Regions from separate parts of the Streptomyces sp. NPDC003042 genome, predicted to be linked through region 1. Evidence: riboswitches for the same ligand, from Rfam matches in the RefSeq annotation. Region 1 holds a riboswitch; the other holds the start of a gene.
The links. A riboswitch is a leader RNA that binds a small molecule or an ion and turns the genes downstream of it on or off. The one in region 1 is predicted to bind S-adenosylmethionine.
Positions count from the first base shown of each region.

Region 2: it holds a riboswitch for S-adenosylmethionine, as region 1 does, so the genes downstream of both, thrC (threonine synthase) here and ACWDYJ_RS20290 (aminotransferase class V-fold PLP-dependent enzyme) in region 1, are expected to answer to the same signal.

Region 1 covers NZ_JBSFTP010000040.1:11,179-18,115, reverse strand. Annotated here, with positions in the region: gene ACWDYJ_RS20320 (NlpC/P60 family protein) at 1-14, opposite strand, end outside; gene ACWDYJ_RS20315 (NYN domain-containing protein) at 273-1,637, opposite strand; gene ACWDYJ_RS20310 (hypothetical protein) at 1,677-1,916, opposite strand; gene ACWDYJ_RS20305 (rhomboid family intramembrane serine protease) at 2,041-2,763, shown strand; gene ACWDYJ_RS20300 (Lrp/AsnC family transcriptional regulator) at 2,760-3,041, shown strand; gene ACWDYJ_RS20295 (ferredoxin) at 3,045-3,575, opposite strand; gene ACWDYJ_RS20290 (aminotransferase class V-fold PLP-dependent enzyme) at 3,589-4,977, opposite strand; SAM riboswitch class IV at 5,198-5,314, opposite strand; gene trpD (anthranilate phosphoribosyltransferase) at 5,405-6,469, opposite strand; gene qcrB (cytochrome bc1 complex cytochrome b subunit) at 6,635-6,937, opposite strand, start outside.
Region 2 covers NZ_JBSFTP010000026.1:41,432-48,368, reverse strand. Annotated here, with positions in the region: gene groL (chaperonin GroEL) at 1-279, opposite strand, end outside; gene ACWDYJ_RS15790 (cold-shock protein) at 625-831, opposite strand; gene ACWDYJ_RS15785 (ubiquitin-like small modifier protein 1) at 1,230-1,508, opposite strand; gene thrC (threonine synthase) at 1,549-2,835, opposite strand; SAM riboswitch class I at 2,853-3,009, opposite strand; gene ACWDYJ_RS15775 (glucosyl-3-phosphoglycerate synthase) at 3,184-4,134, shown strand; gene ACWDYJ_RS15770 (alpha,alpha-trehalose-phosphate synthase (UDP-forming)) at 4,192-5,655, shown strand; gene otsB (trehalose-phosphatase) at 5,763-6,617, opposite strand; gene ACWDYJ_RS15760 (DUF3263 domain-containing protein) at 6,660-6,908, opposite strand.

The DNA of each region.
Region 1 (6,937 bases):
CGGTGGGACGCCACGAAGGCGAGCTCCTTCTTTCCAGAGCCGCCGAAAAGGCACGCGCAGACTCGGCAGCACCTCCGCCGACACCCCGAATGGGTGATCTACCGCACGAAGGTTTGAACAGACCCTAGTGACACGCCGGTGATCAGTTCAAATCCCCGTGGGAAAAAATCTGTCCCTCTGCCCGCTTCTTTACCTACGGCGCACGCTGTGTGCCGACCACTTGACGGTACGTTCTCTCCGCGCACCGTCAAATGCGGCATTGCACCCAACAGTTAGGAAACGCGCGAAAGCCGCTTCAGCAACAAGGCGGACGTCACGGGCCTGGCTCCCGCCTTCGCCACCCCGTCGGCCACCTCGCGGTCGGTGGAGACCACGACCACGGGCCGGCCCGGCGGCTCGGCGCGCACCAGCTGGCGGATCAACTCGTCCGCCGTCACCCCGGCCTTGGAGAACAGCACCCGCACCCCGCGCGGCGGCGCGAGCAGCACCGGGGCGGCCAACTCCGCCCCGTCGAAGACACAGGTCATCTCCGCGCCCGTCTGCGCGGCCAGCATCGACAGCCCGCCCAGCAGCCGCAGCCGCTGCTTCTCCAGCGGCATCGTCGGATAGCCGGTCTTGGTCACGTTGTACCCGTCGACCACCAGGTGCGCCTGCGGCAGGGCCAACAGCTGGTCCAGGAGCGCGGGATCGGTCTCCGACAGAGCCCGTGCCGCGATGTCCTTCGGAGTCATCCGGCCCGGCTCCACGGCCTCCACGGTGTCCGCGGGCCGGGTGGAGAGCGGCGGCAGCGCCAGCTCACGGCGCAGCCCCGCCGCCGCGTCCAGCACCGTGTCCAGCAGCAGCCGCAGCCGCATGTCCTCGATGCTGCGCCCCTCGCGGGTGGCCCGGCGCGAGGTCTCCAGCGCCGACTCCACCTCCGCCAGACGGGATTTCAGACGCCGGGCCTCGCTCTCGGCGCCGGCCACCCGCGCGGCCGCCTCACCGCGGATCCCGTCGATCTCGGCATTGACCTTGCGCAGGGCCGCCTCGCCCCGCTTGACGTCGTTCAGGGCGCTGCGCAGTTTGCGCTGAAGCGATTCCGCTTCCTTGCGGGCGGCGTCCAGCTCGACGCGTACCTGCTCACCGCCGGAGCGCTGCAGTTCCCGTACCTGGGCCAGCTCCTCGCGCAGCCGCTCCAGCTCGCGCCGGGTCTCCTCGTCCGCCCGCTCGGCGTCGGCGCGCTGCGCCTCCTCCCCGGCGGCGGCCACCAGCTTGACCCAGCCGGCCGGACGCAGCACGTACGCGGCGGCCGCCACGTCCAGCGGCTCGGCGGCGGCGGGCGGGGCACCGGACTCCAGCGCCCCGGCCAGCTCCGGCTGCGACTCGCGCAGCTTCTCCCCGACGCGGCTGCGGAAGACGCCGTCCGTCTCCACGGCGGCGGCCATGGCGTTGCCGGCGAACTTGGCCCGTCGGGTCGGGGTGAAACGGGCGTACTGGCGCAGCTGCGCCGGGAGGTCCGCGACCGTCAGACCGCCGAAGGCGTCCGAGACGAGCGCGATGACCCGGCGCCGCACGCCTTCCGGCAGCGGGCGGTCGAGCGCCTCCGCGGCGTCGCCGGCCGCGTCGGCCGGCTCAGCGCCGCTTGCTGGCTCCACAATCCGTCACCCCTACCGTGATCTACTGTGGGCCGGGCTCCGTCAGGAGTCCGTGCCCGGCCTGTCCACGAGCTCGATCTGGTCCACCGCGTTGCACCAGCGGCAGCGGACCGACTCGATGGTCTCACTGACCACCTCGCGCTCCTCGACCTTGGGCTCCCCGGCGAGGTCCAGGTGGACGTACTCCACTACCTTCGACGAACGGGTGACGTCGAACCGCGTGAGGTTGCCGCACAGCGTGCAGCGCCACCGGGTGGTGTCGGTCGGCAGGGGAACCGTCATCAGGGCGCTCTCTCCTTCGTAGCTCATTCAATTAAAGCCTTTCGCGGCCGTCACAGACCGCAGCACGTAACCCTACGGCCTGCCACCACCCTCAGGTGGGCCCGTCTGCGTCATGCTCTGTCGCATGATCGTAAGGTGGCGGACCGTCCGCGAGGCCGCCCGGGGCCCGGTGATCACGTACGCGCTGATCGCCGGCTGCTGCGTGGCGTTCCTGTTCAGCCCTGCCTCGGGCCTCAACCCGGCGTACGGGACGGGAGAGCGGCTGCTGGTGACGGGAACGGCGTACTTCCGGCACTGGGGCGTGGTCCCCGACGAACTCTTCTCCGGCGGCCCGCGCCCGCTGCTGACCCCGCTCACGGCTCTCTTCGTCCACGGCAGCTGGCTGCACCTGCTCGGGAACATGCTCTTCCTCTACGTCTTCGGCGCGATGGCCGAGGAGCGGATGGGCCGAGCGGAGTTCCTCGTCTTCTACCTCTGCACGGGCTACGTGGCCCTGGCGGCGTACGCGGCCGCCAACGCGGAGTCCGCGCAGACGCTGGTCGGCGCGTCCGGAGCCATCTCGGCGGTGCTCGGAGCCTTCCTGTGCCTGCTCCCGCGCGCCAGGGTGACGAGCCTGTTCCCGTTCCTGTTCTTCCTGCCGCTGCGCTTCCCGGCCTGGATGGTGCTGCTGTTCTGGTTCGCGCTCCAAGGGGTGGCGGCGCACCGCGCGGGCAGCGGCCCCGGAGTGGCCTACCTGGCCCACCTGGTGGGCTTCTCGCTCGGCTTCCTCTACGCCTGGGTGCGGTATCGGCGTACGACTAGAGTGAGTCGACCAGTGATGGCCAGCGAGGGAGACAGCCAACCGTGATCACCGCCATCGTGCTCATCAAGACCAGCGTGGACCGCATCCCGGAGATCGCCGAGTCCATCGCGCAGCTGGACAGCGTCAGCGAGGTCTACTCCGTCACGGGTACGTACGACCTGATCGCTCTGGTCCGCACGGCCCGCCACGAGAACCTGGCGGACATCATCCCCGGCCGCATCAGCAAGATCCCCGGCGTGGAGGCGACGGACACGCACGTGGCGTTCCGGACGTACTCGCAGCACGACCTGGAGGCGGCGTTCGCGATCGGCCTCGACGCGTAGCGTTCAGAGCCGGGGCAGCGCCTCGTCGGCCCGGGCCGGGCGGCCCTCCGCGAGCCAGAAGACGTACCCGCGCAGGTATCCGGCGAGGCCGCCGTCGAGGTGGGCGACGTAGTCCCGGGCGCCGGCGGCGTTGTCCCGCCGCCACTCGTGGTCCGAGGTCGCCCAGGCGCCCCACCCCATGCCGAACGCCCACTCCCGTACCCGGGCGCGGTCCCGCCACCACTCGCGGACGGAGTCCGGGGTCCAGTGGGCGTCGCCATCGCGCCCGTAAGCCTCGAAGGCCTCCTCCTCGGCGGCCCACAAGACGGCCCGGGCCTCCGCCTCGGTGAGGGGCTGGCGGTAGACGAACTCCTGGCCGTACGTGTCTTCGTAGAGCACATGACCAGGTGCCTCCAGCCGTCCAGTCAGGCAGGTGTCCGTCTCCGCGCCGTAGAACGGCCCCGGCACGTTGCGCCAGTCGCGCTCTTCCCACCGGCCGCGCCACGGCTGTTCGGCCGCCGCGCGGACGGTCGGTATCGGGTCCCAGTACGTCATGGCCGGGATCCTGTCAGACGGCGGGCACGCAGCGGCCTTCCTCGGTGCGGTACTGCCACTTCGCGCCGTCCGTGACGAGTTCCCTCACCGCGCGGACGAAGCGCTCCACGTGCTCGTCCGGGGTGCCCGCGCCGAAGCTGACGCGGATGGCGTTCAGGGAGCGCTCGCCCGGCGCCGTCTCGGGGGCTCCGCATTCGCCCTGGGCCTGGGGCTCGCTGCCCAGCAGGGTGCGGACCAGGGGGTGGGCGCAGAAGAGGCCGTCGCGCACGCCGATCCCGTACTCGGCGGACAGCGCCGCCGCGAAGTGGGAGCTGTTCCAGCCGTCGACCACGAACGAGATGACGCCGACGCGCGGGGCGTCGTCCCCGAAAAGGGACAGGACGCGGACCGCCGGGACATCGGCCAGGCCCTCGCGGACCTTGGCGATCAGCTGCCGCTCCCGCGCGACCAGGGTCTCGAAGCCCGCCTCGGTCAGCGCGCGGCACGCGGAGGCGATGGAGTAGACGCCGATGACGTTCGGGGAGCCGGCCTCGTGGCGGGCGGCCGTGGTGTGCCACTCGACGTCCACGCCGCCGGCATCCTCCCCGCTGACGCGTCGCGTGACCTTGCGGGAGGCCCCGCCACCGGCCAGGTACGGCTCGGCCTGCTGGAGCCAGTCCGCCCGGCCGGCGAGCACGCCCGAGCCGAAGGGGGCGTAGAGCTTGTGCCCGGAGAAGGCGACCCAGTCCACGTCCAACTCCTGGACGGAGACCGGGTGGTGCGGGGCCAGCTGGGCGGCGTCCAGCACGATCCGCGCGCCGTGGGCGTGTGCGGCGGCGGCGAGTTCCTTCACGGGCCACAGTTCACCGGTGACATTGGACGCGCCCGTGACACAGACCAGCGCCGGGCCGTAAGGGTCCCGGTCGGCCAGCGCCCGCTCCAGGGTGGCGACGGCCTCGTCCGGCGTGCGCGGGGCGTTGAGGTAGGTGACCCGCGCATCGACCCAGGGCAGGAGCGAGGCGTGGTGCTCGGTCTCGAAGACGAAGACCTGGCAGTCGGCGGGGAGCACGGCGGCGAGCAGGTTGAGCGAGTCGGTCGTGGACCGGGTGAAGATCACCTGGTCGGCGGGGCGGCAGTCGAGGAACTCGGCGACCGTGACCCGGCTCTGCTCGAAGAGGTCCGTGGAGAGCTGCGAGAGGTATCCGGCGCCACGGTGCACGCTGCCGTAGTACGGGGCGTACGCGGCCACGTCGTCCCAGACCCGCTGGAGGGCGGGGGCGCTGGCCGCGTAGTCGAGGGCGGCGTAGGTGACCTCGCCGCCGGTGACGAGCGGGACGGTGACGTCCCGGCCGAGGACGGCCAGCGGCTCGGTACACACGACGTCGGCGGTGGCGAGGGAGGCGGTGTTCAGGGTTGCGGACATGGCGGAATCTCCCGGCAGGCAGGGGTGAATGGCTTCGGTGTGCCCGTACGCGGCTACGGCGAGGCCGCCGTGCGTGGGGGTACGGGAAGTCCTCGGAACGCAACGGGGGTACACGGAAGTGACCCTGTTCCGAGGGTTGAAGAAGGGGCGGAGTCGCCCTATCGCATTCGCTTGCTCACGGAAAACGCTCCTCGAGAGACCAGGACCCCTGGTGTCGAGGGATCCGCGCTTGCCGTAGACCTTTCTGCCTACGGCCTGGTCATCACCCGGGGCACCCCGCCACGGAAGGAGGGTTGCCGGACAGCAAGCCGGGGCCTAAACGCTGTCACTCGTGACCTGCTGAGCATCCTGCCACAAGATCTCCCACGCGCAAGCCCCCCGTCCGCAATGCGGACGGGGGGCCATCGACGCTCACCGCCGCGCCGTGCTACGCGTTGCTCGCCGCCACCCAACGCGCCAGCGCCGCACGGGCCGAACCCGAGTCGATCGCCTCCGCCGCACGGGCGATACCCGCGGCGAGCTGCTCCTCCAGCGAACCCGGCCCCGGATCCAACGCCACCAGCGCCGCCGCCGCGTTGAGCAGGACGGCGTCCCGCACCGGGCCCGTCTCCCCCGCCAGCAGGCGGCGGGCGACGTCCGCGTTGTACGAGGCGTCCTCGCCGCGCAGCGCCGATACGTCGACGATCGGGATCCCGACGTCGCGCGGGTCGAACGGCAGCTCGGTCGCCGAGCCGTCCCGGACCCACCACACCCGGGAGGTGGCCGTCGTGGTCAGCTCGTCGAGGCCGTCGTCGCCGCGGAAGACCAGGGCCGAGGAACCGCGCTCCGCGAGGACGCCCGCCACGATGGGGGCCATCCGGGCGTCGGCCACACCGGTGGCCTGGGCGCGCACCCGCGCCGGATTGGTCAGCGGGCCGAGGAAGTTGAAGGTGGTCCGGATGCCCAGCTCCTTGCGGGCGGCCGCCACGTGCCGCAGCGCGGGGTGGAACTTGACCGCGAAGCAGAAGGTGATGCCGGCTTCCTCGGCGACCTGCGCCACCCGCGCCGGGGGCAGGTCGAGGTTGACGCCGAGCTTCTCCAGGACGTCCGAGGACCCGCTCGCCGAGGACGCGGCGCGGTTTCCGTGCTTGACGACCTTCGCGCCCGTACCGGCCACCACGATCGCGGACATGGTCGAGATGTTGACCGTCTTGGCGCCGTCGCCGCCGGTGCCGACGATGTCCACCGTCCGGCCCGGCACCTCGATGAGGTTGGCGTGTTCGTACATGGCACGGACCAGGCCGTTGATCTCCGCGACCGTCTCCCCCTTGGCCCGCAGCGCGACCGCGAAACCGGCGATCTGCGCGTCGGTGGCCTCTCCCCGCATGATCCGGTCCATGGCCCAGGCGGTGTCGTCCGCGCCCAGGTCCCGGCCGGTGAGCAGGGCATCGAGGACGCCCGGCCAGCCACGGGCCGCCACGCTGTCGCCGCCTGCCGGGGTCACAACGTTCATGGTCCGCTCCTGCTGCTGGTCAAAGATTCCACGTCGAATGGGGAGGCTCACAGCCTATCCAGCGCGGATGACGGCAAAGAGCCCCGTCCAGACACTGGACGGGGCTCTCACCGTGGCGACACCAGGATTGGCCGAAACCGATCCCTCAAGCTGTCGTGCCGGAGATCAGTGGTGGCCGTGGCCGCTCTGGATCTCCTTGTACTCCTCCACCGTGGGCTTCGGAATCTGGTTGTTCTCCGCGTAGAAGCCCTTGCTGAGCTTCACCCGCAGCTTCTCGCCGAGCTTCGGCTTGCGCTCGACACCGTTCTCGTCGACCGTCGGGCCGGCCGCGAGCGGCTTGTACTGCTCGTACGAGGTGAGCGTGTGCAGCTTGTCCTGCGAGAGCGGCTCGTGGACCTCGACGAACTCACCGTGCGGCAGGCGCTTGATGATGCCGGTCTCGCGACCGTGCAGCACCTTGTCCCGGTC
Region 2 (6,937 bases), on a different contig from region 1:
CACGGTCGCGGTGGTCGTACCGTCGCCGGCGACGTCGTCCGTCTTCTTGGCGACTTCCTTGACCAGCTCGGCGCCGATCTTCTCGTACGGGTCCTCGAGCTCGATCTCCTTGGCGATGGAGACACCATCGTTGGTGATCGTGGGGGCGCCCCACTTCTTCTCAAGGACGACGTTGCGACCCTTGGGGCCAAGGGTGACCTTGACGGCGTCGGCGAGCTGGTTCATCCCACGCTCGAGACCGCGCCGGGCCTCCTCGTTGAACGCAATGATCTTGGCCATCTGAAGTGGTCCTCCCGGACAGCGGTGGATTGCTCCGGACCGCGCCCGCGCCCGCGACGGACGGCCTGCGGATCCGGCGGTTCCTTCCCGTCGGATCCTGCGGGCCTCACCGACCCGGTCCTCAGTCTTAGTAGCACTCTCACCCGGAGAGTGCTAACGCCAATGATTAGCACTCGACCCCCACGAGTGCAAGCGGCTTGGGCCGATCCCGGCGTGAACATGCGGTCGGATGGCAGACGCGAGACGGGTCGCGGGGCGGTCGGGCACGCACGAGGGGCCCGCATCCCGTGTCCAGGATGTGGGCCCCTCGTGTGTGTAAGCGTCGGTGGTCGATCGCGCTTGGACTCAGCCGGCCGCGAGCTTGACCATGTCCGCCTGCGGGCCCTTCTGGCCCTGCGAGATCTCGAACTCGACCCGCTGACCCTCTTCAAGGGTGCGGTACCCGTCCATCTGGATGGCGCTGTAGTGGACGAACACATCCGCGCCACCGTCGACCGCGATGAAGCCGTAGCCCTTCTCCGCGTTGAACCACTTGACGGTGCCCTGAGCCATGCCTAACTCCCCTATTACTGGCCCCTGCGCAGGACCGCACTTCGCGGACCCGGGTCAGAAACTCGCGCCGGAACGCCTCGACCGCGGCTGAATGTATCCGCACCGGTGCTGTCTGCAACAGGTCATTCCGACGAGAATTCCGGACACGCGAAAACATTGAAATAGAGTGAAAATTTGTCATATTCCAGGGCAACTCGGGCCCGACAATCCGCGCCAAAGGCCCAAAGCGCGCGTGCATGTTGACTCAATGTCAACCCTCCGGCGGCCCGCTCATATGCGGCGGGCAAGAACAGCGGAGGGGACTTCCCCAACCCTACCGCGCCCAATCAAGCAGAATTGCCCCCTCCGCTTATTAGCGGAGGGGGCAATTCAGATTCTGTCGTGCGACCGACCGATGATCAGCAGCCGCCTGCGACGGCCGGGATGATCGAGACGCCTGCGCCGTTGGGCGTCTCCGTCTGCAGCCCGCTCTCGAAGCGCACGTCGTCGTCGTTGACGTAGACGTTGACGAAGCGGCGCAGCTTGCCCTGGTCGTCGAGGACGCGCGCGGCGATCCCCGGGTGGCTCTTCTCCAGGGACTCGATGACCTCGGCCAGGGTGGCGCCGTCGGCGGAGACCTCGGCCTTGCCGCCGGTGTAGGTGCGCAGGATGGTGGGGATGCGGACGTTGACGCTCATGGCGCTACTGCCTTTCCGGATGCGGGGGAGGAGAGGAGGGTCAGACCAGGCCGGCGGCGCGGAACGCGTCCAGGCTCGGGCGGATGGTGGCGGTCTGGCCGCTGTCCGAGGCCACCGCCTCCAGGGTCTTCAGGCCGTCGCCGGTGTTCAGGATCACGGTGGTCAGCGTCGGGTCGAGCTGACCGTTCTCGATGAGCTTCTTCGTCACGCCGACGGTCACGCCGCCCGCGGTCTCGGCGAAGATACCCTCGGCCTGCGCCAGGATCTTGATGGCCTCGACGACCTGAGTGTCGTTCACGTCCTCGACGTAGCCGCCGGTGCGGCGGGCGATGTCCAGGACGTACGGGCCGTCCGCCGGGTTGCCGATGGCCAGCGACTTGGCGATGGTGTCCGGCTTCTGCGGGCGGACCACGTCGTGACCGGCCTTGAAGGCGGTCGACACCGGGGAGCAGCCCTCGGCCTGGGCGCCGAAGATCTTGTACGGCTTGTCCTCGACCAGGCCGAGCTTGATGAGCTCCTGCAGACCCTTGTCGATCTTCGTCAGCTGGGAGCCTGACGCGATCGGGATGACGATCTGGTCGGGCAGCTGCCAGCCGAGCTGCTCGCAGATCTCGTACGCCAGGGTCTTGGAGCCCTCGCCGTAGTACGGCCGCAGGTTGACGTTGACGAAGCCCCAGCCCTCGCCCAGCGGGTCGCCGATGAGCTCGGAGCAGAAGCGGTTGACGTCGTCGTAGTTGCCCTCGATGCCGACCAGGTCGCCACCGTAGACACCGGCCATGACGACCTTGCCCTGCTCCAGGTCGTGCGGGATGAACACGCAGGAGCGGAAGCCGGCGCGGGCGGCCGCGGCGCCGACGGCGCCGGCCAGGTTGCCGGTGGAGGAGCAGGACAGGGTGGTGAAGCCGAAGGCGCGGGCGGCCTCGACGGCGATGGCCACGACGCGGTCCTTGAAGGAGTGCGTCGGGTTGCCGGAGTCGTCCTTGACGTAGAGCTTGCCGGTGACGCCGAGTTCCTTGGCCAGGTTCTGCGCGTCCACGAGCTTGGTGAAGCCGGGGTTCAGGCTGGGCTTCGAGGCGACGTCGGCGGGGACGGGCAGCAGCGGCGCGTAACGCCAGATGTTGTCCGGGCCGGCCTCGATCGCGGCGCGCAGCGCTTCGGGGTCGCCGAGCGGGAAGTCGTAGGCGACTTCCAGCGGGCCGAAACACTCGGCGCAGGCGAAAATGGGACCGAGTTCGAAGCGGGTGGCGCACTCGCGGCAGGAAAGGCCGGTGGCAGGTCCGAGATCGACAGAGGTTCCGGCAGAAGTGGCGACAGTCTGTGCAGCCATGATGGCGAGGCCCTTTCTCCTCATCTTCCCCATGGCGCACTTCGCCATGAGACGGAATTGGCACCTTCCCTAGCCGGGGACCTCGCTGACGTCGCTGATGTGCGATCGCGAGAACCGACTGGAGGGTTGCCGGGGCTTCAACGGGCCGTGTCCCTCTGCCCCTCTGGATGAGCGGTATGGCACCGGGCAACGCGCTCTATGGCGCGCCCGGGCGTTTGTACGCGGGACCCCCGGCATGCGGTGGTCCTTCGCGTTGTTCAAGACTGTAACCGAAGGCCCGGGTGGTTGAGACAGCCGTCCGAACCGCGAGATGGATCACATATCAACCCAAACCAGGGAGTGCCGAGAGTGCTGGAAGAGGTGGAGCGCTGGCTGGCCGACCGCTCCTGGTCCGCCGCCGACCGACCGCTCGACCAGCTGCTCGAAAGGAAACGGGCGGCGGGCACGACGGTCAGCGTGGTGCTGCCCGCGCTCGACGAGGAGGCCACGGTCGGCGCGATCGTGGAGGTCGTCCGGCGCGACCTGATCGAGGGCTTGAGCACGCCGCTGGTGGACGAGCTGGTGGTGGTCGACTCGGGCTCCACCGACCGTACGGCCGAAGTCGCCGCCAAGGCGGGCGCCCGGGTCGTGCACCGCGACGCGATACTTCCGCGGCTGCCCGCGCTGCCCGGCAAGGGCGAGGTGCTGTGGCGCTCGCTGCTGGCCACCAGCGGGGACGTCGTCTGCTTCATCGACGCCGACCTGCGGGACTTCTCGTCCGCCTTCGTCTCCGGAATCGTCGGCCCGCTGCTGACGGAGCCGAACGTGCAGTTCGTCAAGGCGATGTACGACCGCCCCTTCGGCGACACCCCGGCCCAGGGCGGCCGGGTCACCGAGCTGGTGGCGCGTCCGCTGCTGAACCTGCACTGGCCGCAGCTGGCCGGCTTCGTGCAGCCGCTGGGGGGCGAGTACGCCGTACGGCGCTCCCTGCTCGAGCGGCTGCCCTTCCCCGTCGGCTACGGGGTCGAGCTCGGGCTGCTGGTGGACGCGCTCCACACGGTCGGGCTGGACGCGCTGGCGCAGGTCGACGTCGGGGTCCGGCTGCACCGGCACCAGGACGGCCAGGCGCTGGGGCGGATGGCCGCGGCTATCTACCGGACGGCCCAGCTGCGCCTCTCGCGCGGACACCTCGTACGGCCTGAGCTGACGCAGTTCGAGCGCGGACCGGACGGATTCGTGCCGCGCACGTACGCCGTGGACACCGAGGAGCGGCCGCCGATGCGGGAGATGGCGGAGTACGCGGGCCGCCGGGTGGCGTGACGGAGCCACGTGACGGACACACGTTTGAGCGGGCGCGGGCCGGGCTAGGTTGGCCGCATGGCTTCTCAGGTACTCGTCGCCGCGAATCGCGGACCACTCTCGTACGCCCTCGCCACTGACGGAACGCTCAGCACCCGGCGCGGCGGGGGCGGTCTCGTCTCCGGCCTCTCCGCCGCCCTCGCGCAGCAGCCGGAGGCGCTGTGGATCTGCGCGGCCCTGTCCGAGGCCGACCGCGAGGCGGTCCGCCGGGGCGTCGCCGAGCCGGGTGTCCGGATGCTGGACATCGATCCCACGGTCTACGACGACGCGTACAACGGCATCGCCAACTCGGTGCTCTGGTTCACCCACCACCACCTCTACGACATCCCGCGCGAGCCGGTCTTCGACGCGCGCTTCCGGCGGCGCTGGGACTCGTACGTCGCCTACAACCAGGCCTTCGCGCAGGCCCTGGCCGAAGAGGCGGGCGAGGGGGCGTGCGTGCTGGTCCAGGACTACCACCTGGCCCTGGTGCCGGGCGCGCTGCGCGAACTGCGGCCCGACCTGCGGATCTCCCACTTCACGCACACGCCGTGGGCGTCGCCCGAATTCCTGCGCATGCTCCCCGACGACGTCCAGCGGCAGCTGCTGTGGGGGATGCTCGGGGCCGACCGGCTGGGCTTCCACACGGCGGAGTGGGCCTCCAACTTCATCAGCGGCTCGGCCATGGACGACGCGAGCGGCACCGCCAAGCCGTTCCTGCCGTACGGGGACGAGGAGCGCGGGGTCTGGCACAGCAGGGCCAGGGCGGACGGCCAGGGTCTCGAAGCGGAGCGGTTCACCGCCGCGACCCACTACCCCCTCGGCGTCGACGCGGACGACCTGCGCGCGCTCGCCCACCGGCCGGAGGTCGACGACAAGGTGGCGGCGCTGCGGGCGGAGGTCGGGGACCGCAAGGCGATCGTCCGCGTGGACCGCACCGAGCTGTCGAAGAACATCCTGCGCGGCCTGCTGGCGTACCGGGAACTGCTGATCACGTACCCCGAGTGGCGGGAACGGGTCGTCCACCTGGCCTCGGCGTACCCGTCCCGGCAGGACCTGAGGGTGTACCGGACCTACACGGCGTCGGTGCGGGAGCTGGCGGAGGAGATCAACGCCGAGTTCGGGACGGAGTCCTGGCAGCCGGTGCTGGTGTCCGTGGAGGACGACTTCGCGCGCTCGCTGGCCGCGTACCGGCTGGCGGACGTGGCGCTGGTGAACCCGGTGCGGGACGGGATGAACCTCGTCGCGAAGGAGATCCCGGTGGTGTCGGAGGCGGGCTGCGCGCTGGTGCTGTCCACCGGGGCCGGGGCGCACGAGGAGCTCGGCGGGGACGCGCTGACGGTGAACCCGTACGACGTCACGGCGACGGCCGAGGCCCTGCACGCGGCGCTGGCCATGCCGGAGGGGGAGCGGGCAGAGCGCACCAAGCGCCTGGCGGCGGCCTCGACGGCCCTCCCCCCGGCCCAGTGGTTCACGGCCCAACTGGCCGACCTCCAGGCCTGACGCTGCGGCGCCGTCTCCTGGGGCTCCGCCCCGGACCCCGCGCCTCGATCCCCCCCACGACTCCGTCTGGGGATACCCCCTGGCGGGGCTGAATCTGCCCGGCGGCGTCAGGCGCGGAGAGCGGTGGCCAGGGTGGCCAGGAAGGCGGCTACCGCCGACGGGCCCGGGAGGACGAGGTCGGCGCGGGCGGCCAGTTCGGGGACCTCCGCCGAGCCGCTGCACACCAGCAGCCCCGGCAGCCCGTCAGTGCGCCGCTTCTCCACGGCCGCGTACGCCGCGAGGTCACCGAGGTCGTCGCCGGCGTAGAGCACCGCCTCGGCGTCCCGTTCCACGAGGAACTCGCTCAGGGCGACGCCCTTGTCCATCCCGGGCGGCCTCAGCTCCAGCACGGCCCGGCCCGGTTCCACCATCAGCCCGTGCCGCGCGGCCAGCTCGGCCAGGGGTTCCCGCAGCGCCGCGAAGGCTGCTTCGGGGTCGGCCGCGCGCCGGGTGTGGACGGCCAGGGCCCGGCCCTTCTCCTCGATCCAGGTGCCGCGCCACGCGCCGATCGCGTCGAGGAATCCGGGCAGTTCGGCCCGAACGGCCGCGACCCCGGGGTGTTCGGCGGGGGCGGCCACGATTCCGGTGACGGCGTCCCACCGCTCGGCGCCGTAGTGGCCGAGGACGACCATGTGCTCCAGCCCCGGCACCCCCGCGAAGCCGCCGTACCGTACGGCGACCCCGGCCGGCCGGCCGGTGACCACGGCCACCGCCTCGACCTGGGGCGCGAGCGCGGAGAGGGCCGGTACGGCGTCCGGGTGCGCGCGCGCCTGGTCGGGGTCGGGGACGATGTCGGCGAGCGTGCCGTCGAAGTCGAGGGCGATGACGGCTCTGCGAGGTGTGCGCAGGAGGGCTTCAAGACCCTCGCGTCCGGCGGCGGTGACGGGCACGGGCATCGGCGGGTGGTGCGGGCGGCTCCCCATGGACCCGACCCTACCGGCGCCGTCCGGCCCCGCCCAGACCCCCTACCGCCGCGCGCGCTGCGCCTCGCGGATCCGGCGGAGGCGGTTGACCGTGCCCGGTGCGTGCTCCAGCGCCCGTGGATCGTCCATCAAGGCGTTCAGCAGCTGGTAATAGCGGACTGGGGGCATCCCCAGCCCTTCGCGTATGGCCCGCTCCTTGGCGCCGGGACCGGGCCAGGTGCGTCCCTCGTACGCGAGTACGGCGGCCTCGGTGGCCGTCAGCCGCCCGTCCACCTGCCCGTCGTCCGTCATACGGCCAGATTAACGCCGCCCACCGACAC